One region of the Lysinibacillus sp. EB271-A1-10B genome, then DNA from elsewhere that is predicted to be linked to it. Evidence: riboswitches for the same ligand, from Rfam matches in the RefSeq annotation. Region 1 holds a riboswitch; each other region holds the start of a gene.
What was found. A riboswitch is a leader RNA that binds a small molecule or an ion and turns the genes downstream of it on or off. The one in region 1 is predicted to bind S-adenosylmethionine.

Region 2: another riboswitch for S-adenosylmethionine. It lies ahead of metK (methionine adenosyltransferase); the one in region 1 lies ahead of AC3WSK_RS11560 (methionine ABC transporter ATP-binding protein).
Region 3: another riboswitch for S-adenosylmethionine. It lies ahead of AC3WSK_RS24975 (MetQ/NlpA family ABC transporter substrate-binding protein); the one in region 1 lies ahead of AC3WSK_RS11560 (methionine ABC transporter ATP-binding protein).
Region 4: another riboswitch for S-adenosylmethionine. It lies ahead of metA (homoserine O-acetyltransferase MetA); the one in region 1 lies ahead of AC3WSK_RS11560 (methionine ABC transporter ATP-binding protein).

What each region holds. Positions count from the first base shown of each region.
Region 1 covers NZ_JBYTDL010000007.1:28,641-31,786, forward strand. Annotated here, with positions in the region: gene AC3WSK_RS11550 (MetQ/NlpA family ABC transporter substrate-binding protein) at 1-161, opposite strand, end outside; gene AC3WSK_RS11555 (methionine ABC transporter permease) at 258-926, opposite strand; gene AC3WSK_RS11560 (methionine ABC transporter ATP-binding protein) at 916-1,944, opposite strand; SAM riboswitch class I at 2,208-2,313, opposite strand; gene AC3WSK_RS11565 (thioredoxin family protein) at 2,376-2,678, opposite strand; gene AC3WSK_RS11570 (toprim domain-containing protein) at 2,695-3,036, opposite strand.
Region 2 covers NZ_JBYTDL010000006.1:177,132-180,277, forward strand. Annotated here, with positions in the region: gene AC3WSK_RS11225 (gamma carbonic anhydrase) at 1-199, shown strand, start outside; gene metK (methionine adenosyltransferase) at 378-1,574, opposite strand; SAM riboswitch class I at 1,910-2,027, opposite strand; gene AC3WSK_RS11235 (hypothetical protein) at 2,080-2,202, opposite strand; gene pckA (phosphoenolpyruvate carboxykinase (ATP)) at 2,783-3,146, shown strand, end outside.
Region 3 covers NZ_JBYTDL010000036.1:11,700-14,845, forward strand. Annotated here, with positions in the region: gene AC3WSK_RS24970 (pyridoxal phosphate-dependent aminotransferase) at 1-588, shown strand, start outside; SAM riboswitch class I at 902-1,006, shown strand; gene AC3WSK_RS24975 (MetQ/NlpA family ABC transporter substrate-binding protein) at 1,097-1,927, shown strand; gene AC3WSK_RS24980 (methionine ABC transporter ATP-binding protein) at 2,032-3,057, shown strand; gene AC3WSK_RS24985 (methionine ABC transporter permease) at 3,050-3,146, shown strand, end outside.
Region 4 covers NZ_JBYTDL010000003.1:384,754-387,899, reverse strand. Annotated here, with positions in the region: gene AC3WSK_RS07130 (hypothetical protein) at 1-267, shown strand, start outside; gene AC3WSK_RS07125 (helix-turn-helix domain-containing protein) at 328-684, opposite strand; gene AC3WSK_RS07120 (hypothetical protein) at 1,083-1,382, shown strand; SAM riboswitch class I at 1,607-1,717, shown strand; gene metA (homoserine O-acetyltransferase MetA) at 1,872-2,807, shown strand; partial or broken gene AC3WSK_RS07110 (hypothetical protein) at 2,972-3,146, opposite strand, start outside.

The sequences.
Region 1 (3,146 bases):
GGCGTATTAGAAGCACCTATTGTTAATGTTACATTTTCTTTATTGTCTGATTTATCACCAGATGATGCGTTTGAGTTTGTATCATCTTTTTTACCAGCACCACAAGCAGCTAAGGCTAATACTAATACTGATAAAAATAATCCTGTTAAAAATTTCTTCATTTTATTGCACTCCCTTTTAACTAATTTAAAATATGTTAGCGGCATAAAACCGAAATAACTTTTTTGATGTTCGTAGCGAGATACGCTTTTTTCTTTTTAGCGTTTATCTGTTTTGGCTGTAATTAAGTCGCCAATCCATTGAATAATAAATACTACTATTAAGATTAATATAGTCGCCATTAAAGTTACATCTTGGCGATTACGTTGGAAACCATCTAAGAATGCTAAGTTTCCTAGACCGCCTGCACCGATAATACCTGCCATCGCAGTATAGCCAACAAGTGCTACAGCCGTTACAGTAAGACCAGAAATAAGCGCTGGGAACGATTCTGGAATTAAAACTTTCCAAATAATCGTTGACGTTTTAGCACCCATTGAACGAGCCGCTTCAATAACGCCTTTATCGATTTCACGCAATGAAATTAATACCATACGCGCATAAAATGGTGCAGCTCCGATAATTAGTGCCGGTAAAGCAGCATCTGCGCCACGAATTGTGCCGAGTAAAAATTTCGTAAATGGAATTAATAAAATAATCAAAACGATAAATGGAATCGAACGGAAAATATTAACGATTGAGCCTGTTAAAAAGTTCACCAGTTTATTGGCCCATAGTTGGTTTGGACTTGATAAAAACAATAAGATCCCAATTACTAATCCAAGTATAAATGTGATCACCGTAGAGATTGTTGTCATATACAACGTTTCATACGTAGCTTCCCACATTTTTTCCCAGTCGACATTCGGAAAGAAATTAGTTAGCATTGGCAATCACCTCCGTTTGTACTTCGACTGTATGCAAGTAGCTAAGTGCAGCTGCAACATTCGACTCTGTGCCTTCAATTTGTACAATAAGTGTACCGTACGCACCATTTTTTGTTTGCGAAATATTACCATGTACTATACTTACTTCTACATCACACTGTTTTACAAGATGTGAGATGACAGGCTGCTCTGTTTTTTCTCCTACAAATATTAGCTTTACAAGTTGTCCATTAGGGTAATTTGCTTTAATTTGTGCCACAGTTTCCTGTGTCTCCTTCGTATCTGTAATTTGAGAAACGAATTTTTTTGTAATGTCCGCTTGTGGCGCTTGGAATACTTGTAATACTTCACCACGTTCTACAATTTCTCCAGCTTCCATAACCGCTACACGGTGGCAAATTTTACGAATAACATGCATTTCATGTGTGATTAACACGATCGTTAAACCTAGTCGTTCATTAATATCGACAAGTAAATCTAGGATAGCATCTGTTGTCTCCGGATCGAGTGCGGATGTTGCCTCATCACATAACAATACTTCTGGATTATTAGCAAGTGCACGAGCGATGCCTACACGTTGCTTTTGTCCCCCCGATAATTGTGATGGATACGCTTTAGCACGTCCGTCTAAGCCAACTAGTGTGATCAATTCTTTCACACGTGCCTCACGTTTTGCCTTTGGAACACCTGCGATTTCTAGTGGGAAAGCAATGTTTTCCGCAACAGTTCGAGACCAAAGTAAATTGAAATGTTGGAAAATCATACTGACCTTTTGTCTAGCATCTCTAAGCTTTTGCCCCTTTATGGATGAAAATTCTTGATTGTTAACCGTTACCGTACCAGATGTAGGCTTTTCTAAACCGTTTAACAAACGAATCATTGTACTTTTACCAGCGCCACTATAGCCGATAATGCCATAAATTTCACCTTTATCGATAGAAAGGTTGACGTCTTTAACTGCTGTTAATTCGCCATTCGAGGTCTTGTATTTCTTCGTAATATTTTGAAGCTGAATCATAGCGAATTCTCCTTTTCTTATATCAATTGTGCCTCGGCATAATTGCGTCTGGAATCGGCTTTGTGCTGGCACAAAGAAATCCTTTTCGATTCCATGACATCCGCCGGAGGCTCTAGGCCAACATGACGTTGGTCACTCAGTCGTTGCCACAGGATGTGGCGTTCTTAGACTGAGTTCCTCTATTTCAGCGGCTGAAAGAAGTAAAAAACCCCTTCAACTATAGACAAGTAGAAGGGGTCACGTAACTTATACGTTGAACCGTTCTCTCATCTTTCAAAGATAAAATCTTTGGGTGATTTGGCACCTTTTCACTTTTGTGATGGTTGCCGGGCTTCATAGGGCACTTCCCTCAGCCGCTCTTTATAAGAGTTCGATATATTTATATTTTTTAGTATATTCGTACTTTACCACGTGAGTAAAGTCCAGTCAATTTATTTTTTTAACAATTCGTATAAATACGGTACGGATTGAAAGGCATAAACCTTCTCCGTCACTTTTCCGCCTTCACATACAAGTAAACACGGTACACTTTCAATTTTATTTTCATAAGCGATTTGCTCAATAAAGTTAATATTCGCTTTACCAATCTGTAGCTGTGGCAGCAATTGTTCAACAACCGACATCATTTTCGATGCAACTACACACGTTCCACACATTGGTGTATATAAATAAAAAGCAGCCTTTTCACCAGACTGGATAGCCACGTCCCACTGCTCTTTTGACCATTCTTCCATCTTTTTTCACGCAACCTTACAAAATATATTCATTATGGATTGAGAAATGTGCACGAAGCAAAATCGCCGCTAACACCTTTCTCGGAGTTGTCTCTACTTCCTTATATGTTGGCATTGTACGTAAATGCTCGGCCTCTGGATAATGTCTGTCCATTAATGCTCGTAGCTTATCACCCGATGTATCTGCATCAAAAAATGTATAAAGCTCACAGCCTTCATATGGATCAAGTAACTCTTCTAATTGATGCACACCAATTGTACCATTCGTGCAAAGTATTTTAACATGTTCATTTAAAATAGGTTCAATTTGAAGCTTATCCGAACGGCCTTCGACAATTAAGCATTTCCCCTCGAACATAACGCCACCCCCGTTTAGACATATCCCTTATCATTATTATATCAATAAATCTTGTCATTGATACTGTTAGACACCTATTGTTAAGGGAATATACTGGCATTCACCCTCAT
Region 2 (3,146 bases), on a different contig from region 1:
TGGAGAGGGTGCATTTATTGGGGCAGGTAGCCTTGTTCCTCCAGGCAAAGTCATTCCTCCAAATAGCTTAGCATTAGGGCGTCCCGCAAAAGTTGTAAGAGAATTAAACGATGAAGATAAAGAAGATATGGAACGCATCATACATGAATATGTAGAAAAAGGCCAATACTATAAATCTCTTCAACCAAAAAATAAATAGTTATTTCAACTTAATCAAAGCAGCTCCACGTTTGCTTGGACAACCTAGCCATACACGATTATATATGGAGTTTTTTTTAGTATAAATACAGTGAAAGGGGCAATAGCATGTAGAGCCCCTTTCTGTAATAGTATCTTAAAATATTGGTCCAGCTACTTTATTACTTTAGCTGAATAGTTTATAAACCTGCTTTTTCTTGTAATGCGTCTGCTTTGTCTGTTTGTTCCCAAGGTACATTTAAGTCTGTACGACCAAAGTGACCATATGCTGCAGTTTGCTTATAAATTGGGCGACGAAGGTTAAGCATTTTAATAATCCCTGCTGGGCGTAGGTCAAATAGCTCGCGTACCCATTTTACAATTTCACTTTCCGTAACTTTTCCTGTCCCGAATGTATCAACAGCAATAGATACAGGTTGAGCAACACCAATCGCATAAGCTAGTTGTACTTCAGCTCGATCTGCTAAACCAGCTGCTACGATATTTTTTGCCACATAGCGGGCTGCATATGCCGCTGAACGGTCTACCTTAGTTGCATCCTTACCAGAGAAAGCACCACCACCATGACGGGCATAGCCACCGTATGTATCAACGATGATTTTACGTCCAGTTAGACCAGCATCTCCTTTTGGACCACCAATTACGAATCGACCAGTTGGGTTGATGAAATATTTAGTCTCGGCATCTAATAATTCACTTGGAACAACTGGAGCAATAACAAATTCTTTTAAGTCTGCTTGAATTTGCTCAAGTGTAGCTTCTTCGTCATGCTGTGTAGAAATGACAATCGTATCAACGCGCACTGGTACATTGTTTTCATCATATTCAATTGTCACTTGTGTTTTTCCGTCTGGACGTAAATAACCTAGTTCATCAGATTTACGTACTTCCGTTAAGCGACGAGCCAATTTATGCGCTAAACTAATTGGTAATGGCATAAGCTCTGGTGTTTCGTTACATGCATAACCGAACATTAAACCTTGGTCACCTGCGCCAATTGCTTCAATGTCAGCGTCTGTCATAGAGCCTTCACGTGCCTCTAATGCTTGGTCAACACCTTGAGCAATATCAGGTGATTGTTCACCAATAGCAACAAGTACTGCTAGATTTTCAGCATCAAAGCCATATTTCCCACGTGTATAACCGATTTCTGCTACAGTATCACGAACGATACCTTTAATGTCTACATAAGTAGAGGTAGTAATTTCTCCTGCTACTAGTACTAAACCAGTTGTTACTGTTGTTTCACACGCTACACGTGCGTTTGGATCTTCTGCTAAAATAGCATCTAAAATGGCATCCGAGATTTGATCACATATTTTGTCTGGATGTCCTTCTGTTACACTCTCTGATGTAAACAGTCGACGTTTTGTCATTTGGTTTTCCTCCTATTACTTTTACAAATAATATTTGCGAATTAATACGGTACTCATTACCCATGTCAAGCCCGCTCCTATAGATTGAACTCTAAAGCAGTTGTTGCTGTCGCTACGTTTGCACTGCGCTTTCGTACAAAAAAACAACTGTTGCTGTCGTTTCACTTTCGCACAAAAAACAACTACTACTTTTAACACGAGGTTTTCGAAAGATCCGTCATTATAATAAGGAAAGGACTATATACTTACCTTTACATTCGTTTTTAACAATAAAAAAATCCTTTTCTCACGCTTACTTAACATGAGGAAAGGAATAATGACTTCGTAACCTTTCACTCTTATCGTTCAAGGGGGTTCCCTTGCATCAGGTTGGCACCAGCGCATGTCGTGAAATAGTTCATGCAGGTTGCCGGGTTTCACAGGGCCTGACCCTCCACCAGCTCGGGATAAGAGTATCCGTTCAATATCTCATAATACGTAAAAGGTCGAACGTTGTCAAATATTTTTAACTTCTTTCAGCAAGTGCCCAAACACCCGCTAAAATAGAGAATCTCAGTGTAAGAACACCACGTCCTGCAGCATTGCCGAAAGCGACATCACGTCGGCTCTCGTGTTGTCGCTTTCGCACAAAGAACATCTCCAGGTCTAAGCACAAAACCGATTCCGTTCGCTTTGTTTATCTGTAGCGAAAGCAAAGCGTCAGCTACAGTTATACCATTATTATGAAACCTATTTGTATTATCCTGTAAATTCAAACAAAATAATCCCTACTCTCCACCTCACATCATGTGTTAACATATGTGTAACCCTTTACAGCACATTTTGTAGTGAAAGCAAAGCGTCAGCTACGGAACATGTGGTGGATGAAAATGATTGTAGCCCCTTTTCAATCGAAGACAAGCTCCAACTAATAAAAAACAAGCTAAAACTTCACATCCTGTGCGAACCTCATATAAGCCAAAAGCTTCTAGAACACAATTTTGCTGTGTCGAAAGTGATTGACTGATCACTTATAATAAATAGGGTAAAAAGCATTATCAAAACGAATCAATTTACTTTTTGTCGTTTTCTTGAAAAGTAATAAAATCTGAAAAATAATTTCTGAATTAGTATAGATTATTTAAGCAATTGTGTTATACTATTTTTGAAATTAAGAAAATCTCCCTCAGACTCAAGGGAATACTATAAAAAAGGATGGTATTTAATCGATGAATTCAGTAGAAATTGCAAACGAACTGAAGGAATTATTAAGCGGCGGTAACATTAATGTTCAACTTTCAGTACCACAATTAGCTGAAAAAGCTACTTCTCGTGGTGAAGCTATGTTAACAGTAGATGGCGCAGTTCGTGCAGAAACTGGCAAATACACTGGTCGTTCACCTAAAGATAAATATACGGTAGAAGAAGAGAGCACAAAAGATAAAATTGACTGGGGAAAAGTTAACCGACCAATTTCTTCTGAAGTGTTCGATAACTTATATGTAAAAGTAGTAAAATATTTAAAAGAACGTGACGAATTATTCGTATTCAAAGGCTTTGCTGGTGCTGACAAAGATTCTCAATTAAGCATCC
Region 3 (3,146 bases), on a different contig from region 1:
AAAGAGCACAACATGATTGTCTCACATGATTTCGCTTACGGTGCAATTGGATTTGACGGCAAGAAACCTATTAGTTTCCTGCAAGCGGAAGGTGCCAAAGAGGTCGGCATCGAGATGTATACATTATCTAAAACATATAATATGGCAGGCTGGCGTATTGGATTTGCAGTTGGTAACGCTGATATTGTTGCGGCTATTAATCTTATTCAAGATCATCTATTTTGTAGTCAATTCCCTGCCGTACAACAAGCAGCAGCGGTTGCCCTTACAGCATCTCAGGATTGCGCGAATAAGCTAAGAGCGACTTATGAGCGTCGACGAAATGTTCTTATCGAAGAAGCACAGCGAATTGGTTGGCAAGTAACCGCACCAAAGGGCTCTTTCTTTGCATGGCTCCCTGTTCCATTAGGTTATACAAGTGAGCAGTTTACTGATGTATTGCTCGATAAAGCTGATATCGCAGTAGCTGCAGGCAATGGCTTCGGTCAATACGGTGAAGGCTATGTTCGTGTAGGTTTACTTGTAAGTGAAGATCGCTTACGTGAAGCAATCAGCCGAATTGAAAAATTAAACTTCTTTAATTTATAAGCATTGGATTTCCTTCCATTCAAAAACTGTCCTATTAGTTCACACTCGCTATAGGGGCAGTTTTCATTTCATGATCTTTCTTGGTTGCCTCAACCCTTCTTCTAACGGATAAATTGAACATGACCTTTGATTCATCAAACTATCTAATACACTGTCCTGATAACAATATTTCCACCCTACCCTAGCAAGAATTCCCATGCCTCTTTCGCGATCAAATAGTATAACAAAAAAAAATATTTCAAAAATTCGATTGACTTACTATATCCTATAATCTATATTAGATATATCGGATTTACAAAAAAATATTATAAATCTCTTATCAAGAGTAGCTGAGGGACTGGCCCTATGAAGCTCGGCAACCTCCTTTTTTAAGGAAGGTGCCAAATCCAGCAAACGATCATCGTTTGAAAGATAAGAGAGGACGTTTTTTCATGAGCCTCTCTTAATTTTTTTAAGAGAGTTTTTTTTATTTTTACCAGCCGATAAAACAACTTTGGAGGTATGTCTCATGAAAAAGAAAAACAAAATTTTACTAGGTTTAGCGAGTCTCACATTAGTAGCAGCATTAGTAGGCTGCGGTACTAATGAAGATAAAGGTAGTCAAGGTAAGGCTATTAATGAAAATAAAATTGTAGTAGGTGTAACTTCTGGTCCACACGAACAAATTGCAGAGGTTGCAGCAAAAGTTGCCAAAGAAAGTGGCTTAGAGGTAGAACTAAAAACGTTCTCTGATTATGTTTTACCAAATACATCGTTAGCCGAGGGTGATCTTGATGTAAACAGTTATCAACACAAGCCTTTCCTCGATGCATTTAACAAAGATCACAAAACAGATTTAGTACCAGTAGGAAAAACAATTTTAACTCCTATGGGCATATACTCTGATAAATATAAATCATTGGATGAAGTTCCTGATGGTGCTACATTCGGATTACCAAATGATCCAACGAACGGGGCTCGTGCTCTATTTGTTCTTCAAGAGGCAGGCATCATTAAATTAAAAGAAGGTGCAGACTTAACAGCATCTATTCGCGATGTGGAAGAAAACAAAAAGAATTTTAAATTCATTGAATTAGAGGCTGCACAAATTCCGAAGCAGCTTAGTGAAGTAGATGTGGCAGCTATTAATACGAACTTCGCTCTTGATGCTGGTATTGATCCTAAAAAAGACTCCATTCTTTTAGAATCTACTAACTCTCCATATGTAAACTACATTGCGGTACGTGCTGAAAACGAGGATGACCCAGCGATTAAAAAATTTGTTGAAGCCTATCAATCTGATGAAGTACGCAAATTTATTGAAGAGGAATTCAAAGGTTCTATCATTCCAAGCTGGTAAGTAACGATGAAGGGCCTTTCATAAATTGAGAATCTGCGAGACTCCTATAGGTATGCTAGCAGATTCTTGCTTTATAGAAGGACTTAGAAAGGAGAGTTCACAGTATGATTCAACTAGAAAATATAACAAAAGAATTTAAAACTAAAAAAGGTATCGTTAAGGCAGTAGATGGCATTAACCTGCATGTCAAAAAAGGTGAAATTCATGGGGTTATTGGCTACAGTGGCGCAGGAAAAAGTACCCTTATTCGCTGTGTTAATTTATTAGAGCGTCCAACAACAGGAAAAGTATTGATCGACAATGTAGATATTACTTCCCTTTCTTTAAACGACCTCCGCAAAACACGTCAAAAAATCGGCATGATTTTCCAGCATTTTAATCTCTTAAAAACAGCGACCGTTTACAACAATATCTCGGTACCATTAAAGCTTCTAGGCTATAACGACTCTGAAGTGAAAAAACGCGTCGCAAAATATGCAGAAATTGTTGGCCTAACAGAGAAATTAGATAGTTATCCTAGCCAACTTTCGGGTGGTCAAAAGCAACGTGTCGCTATTGCACGTGCCCTCGCCCAAGAGCCTGAGATTTTACTCAGTGATGAAGCAACAAGTGCTCTCGATCCTGAAACAACTGAAGCTATTCTCGAGCTTCTCTTGAAAATTAACCGTGAGTTGGGCATCACTATTTTACTCATTACACATGAAATGAATGTTATTCAAAAAATTTGCGATGATGTATCCGTTCTTGAATCAGGGACGGTTGTGGAATATGGCTCTGCTATAGAACTATTTTCGAAGCCTCAGCACCCAACGACACGAAAGTTTTTAAACACTATTTCTCAACGTAATTTATCTTCTTCCCTAATCGAACAATTAAATCTTTCCGGAAGTGTGATTCGCTTAACATTCCTTGGTGAAAGTACCGGGAAGCCATTACTTGCAGAAGTGAGCAAAGTTTATGATGTACAACCAAATATTTTAACAGCCAATATCATTGAATTAAAAAACGGCATCGTCGGTAATATTGTCGTGCATCTACACGGTAAGGCACATATCGTTGAAAAGGCACTTACGTATTTTATAGAAAACGGGGTATGCGTTGAGGAATTAGGAGGCGAATTAAATGAATAGCATTCAAAGTTTCTTTGCAGACTGGTCAGATGTTATTGGGCAATCCATTTTCGAAACCTTTCAAATGGTCGGGATTTCATTATTGTTTT
Region 4 (3,146 bases), on a different contig from region 1:
AGGAAGGATCACAACATTGCAACTATAATTTATGCATTTGAAAGCAAGGTAATTCGTGATGGTGAGGAGGTAGACTCATTCTATATTTACTTGAGTCCACTAATGATGAAACATGCAGACCATCCAGATAAACCAATTGATGGGGATACATACCTAATTGTTGACGATAGCAAAAAGCGTAAGTATACAAAAGTAATAAATCCTAATCCAAGTGAAGAAGTCAAAGAAGAGCCTAAGAAGAAATTTAAACCAAAACCAAAGAAATAATAGAATTGAGACTACCTCTTCGGGGGTAGTCCTTTTTTATGTCTTTATTTAACTGGTTGACTAGCTCTTATCTTCGCTATCGAACAAACCATCGAAGACAGCCCCCAAGACTGCAATGGTTTTCTTTCTTTCTTCGGGTGTCATTTTATTTACTGCTCTTTGAATTGTGAGTATATCTGTGTCAGTGTTATTTTCACTTACAATGCTATAGAAATTTCTTTTTACGTCTGTGCGACCTAGTAGGTAGTCTACAGATACATCAAAATAGTCTGCTACTTTTTCTAATGTTTCTGCTTTTGGGCTTTGAGATTTTAAAGTATAGAAGTAATTCTCGCCAAATCCCATATCGAAAGCCACTTGTTTTAGATTTTTATCTTTATTTTTTGCTAACTCCTTTATCCTTGCAAACATTGTCATATTAATAATCTCCTTTTGGCATAAGACAAAATATAAGCAGAAAGTACACAACTAGATAAAAATCATTGACTTAGGTACTCTATTAGGTTATTATCATCTCATAAGCTAAGTTATTAGCTAAAAAAGACAGTAAAAAATACGACCTATTTATAAACATTTTTCGTTGGGGAACGGTTTAAATGTTGGTTTAAAGGCTTTTTAAAAGTCTTATTTAGCTATGTCTAAATAGTACTCTACAGAGTAATTATTGTCAATGATGTTAGCTTGTTTTTATCTTGAAAAGTACGCATTCAATGATTCACTGTGATACCGAGCCAATGACGGTATAGTATTCGAACTTATAGCTCATGTGACGGTAGCAACGTTAAAAATAAAACTAATAATCCATTGATAAGAGGTTGACTAATATGATAAATGTAGCACTAGCAATGAGAACAACTAATACAAAATTTGAGCAAGCTGAAAATATCGTATTTATGGATACTAACAATATCATTCATATCTATAGAATAAACCACAAAGAATATGATAATGGTTGGTTATTATTGGATATCTTGTTTGACAATCTTGAAGAGTTCAAGACAAAAGAATGGTCATTCGACAATGTAGCAAGTGTTTACTTTGAAAGTTATGATAATGATTTGTTTGGTCTTGAGCGTCTTCAATCGTTCGATGTAGTAGAAATAGTAGAGCTGTAAATTATCCCAAAGGAGCAGGCTTTTTTATTTAAAATTCTATACACTTCTTTTTATCAGAAGTATGAGTTATAATAAAAATTACATAGATTTTATAAGAAGTGGAATAAACTAAAAAAACAAATGTATTACTCCCAAACATAATGACATGCATGGTTAATAACAAAATATTCTATGTATTGTTGATATTCTTAAATGTTCATGTTACAATTCTTTTTAATTAAATAATCTTATCAAGAGAAGTTGAGGGATTTGGCCCGATGACGCTTCAGCAACCTCTAACAAAAGTTAGAAAGGTGCTAATTCCAGCGAAGGATTTGTCCTTTGAGAGATAAGAGTGAACGTGGAAAACATCCTTCTCATTCTATCTCAAATGGAATGAGGGGGATTTTTTAATTTCATCGAAAAAAAGACTTTACGCAAGGCCTGTGTATGGAGACTAAGGCCAATAATGGGTTTAACAGAGAGAACTATAAGAGAGGGGAATGCAAGATGCCAATTAATATTCCAAAAAACTTACCAGCTGGAGAACATTTACGTGAGGAAAAAATCTTCGTAATGGACGAGGATAGAGCGAAAACTCAACAAATTCGTCCGTTAAATATCTTAATCTTTAATTTAATGCCAGAAAAAGAAAAAACAGAGCTGCAATTACTACGTTTATTAGGGAATACCCCGTTACAAGTGAATATTACATTTTTGAATACTGCTACTCATGAATCGAAAAATGTTAGTAAATCACATTTACAATTATTTTATACGACGTTCGATCAAATTCGTCATCGTCGCTATGATGGCATGATTATTACGGGTGCACCAGTAGAAAAAATGCCGTTTGAAGAAGTGAACTACTGGCAGGAAATTTCAGAAATTATGGACTGGTCCAAAACGAACGTAACATCGGTTCTACATATATGTTGGGGTGCACAGGCAGCGTTATACCATCATTACGGTATTGGCAAAATTGGGCTTTCTGCTAAATGCTCAGGTGTATATTCTCATGTCATTACGGATTTAACAGTGGATTTAGTACGCGGCTTTAGTGATTTGTTTACGGCACCACATTCGCGTTATACGTCTGTATCGATTGATGAAGTACGCAACCACCCTGATTTACGATTGCTCTCTTATTCAGAAGATGCTGGTGTTTTTATTGTGCAATCTAAAGACAATAAAAATATTATGATTACTGGTCACCTTGAATATGATGCGACAACTTTAGCGGATGAATATAGTCGCGATGTTGCGAAAGGATTAGATATTGATGTGCCCTTGAATTACTTCCCTAATGATGATCCAGCAAATGAACCGATTAATACGTGGCGTGCCCATACACATTTGTTATTCTCGAACTGGTTGAACTACTATGTTTATCAAGAAACACCATACGAATGGGATTTTGTTGATCAAATTGAATATCATATTTAATGCCATAGAAAAATGATGACCTTGATATTTTTGGGTCATCATTTTTTACTTTTCTCATTTCCGTTCCGGCTGGTCACTTTGTAGCTGCCGCTTTGCTTTCGCACAGAGCCTCCTGGGGGGCGTCCGATGAGCCGCTTCACTTTTGGTAATGAACCACACTGCTGTTAATTGTCTGGCGATTTTTTATTCTTATCACTGTTTGGTGTATTTCCGGTATCACTATCATTTTGTGTAGAATTGCCGGTATCGTTTTCAATTTTACTTTGAGTAGTATTTTCGGCAGTACTATTACTTGCACTTTGAGCAGGATTTTCGTTATTGCTGCTACTTGTGCTTTGA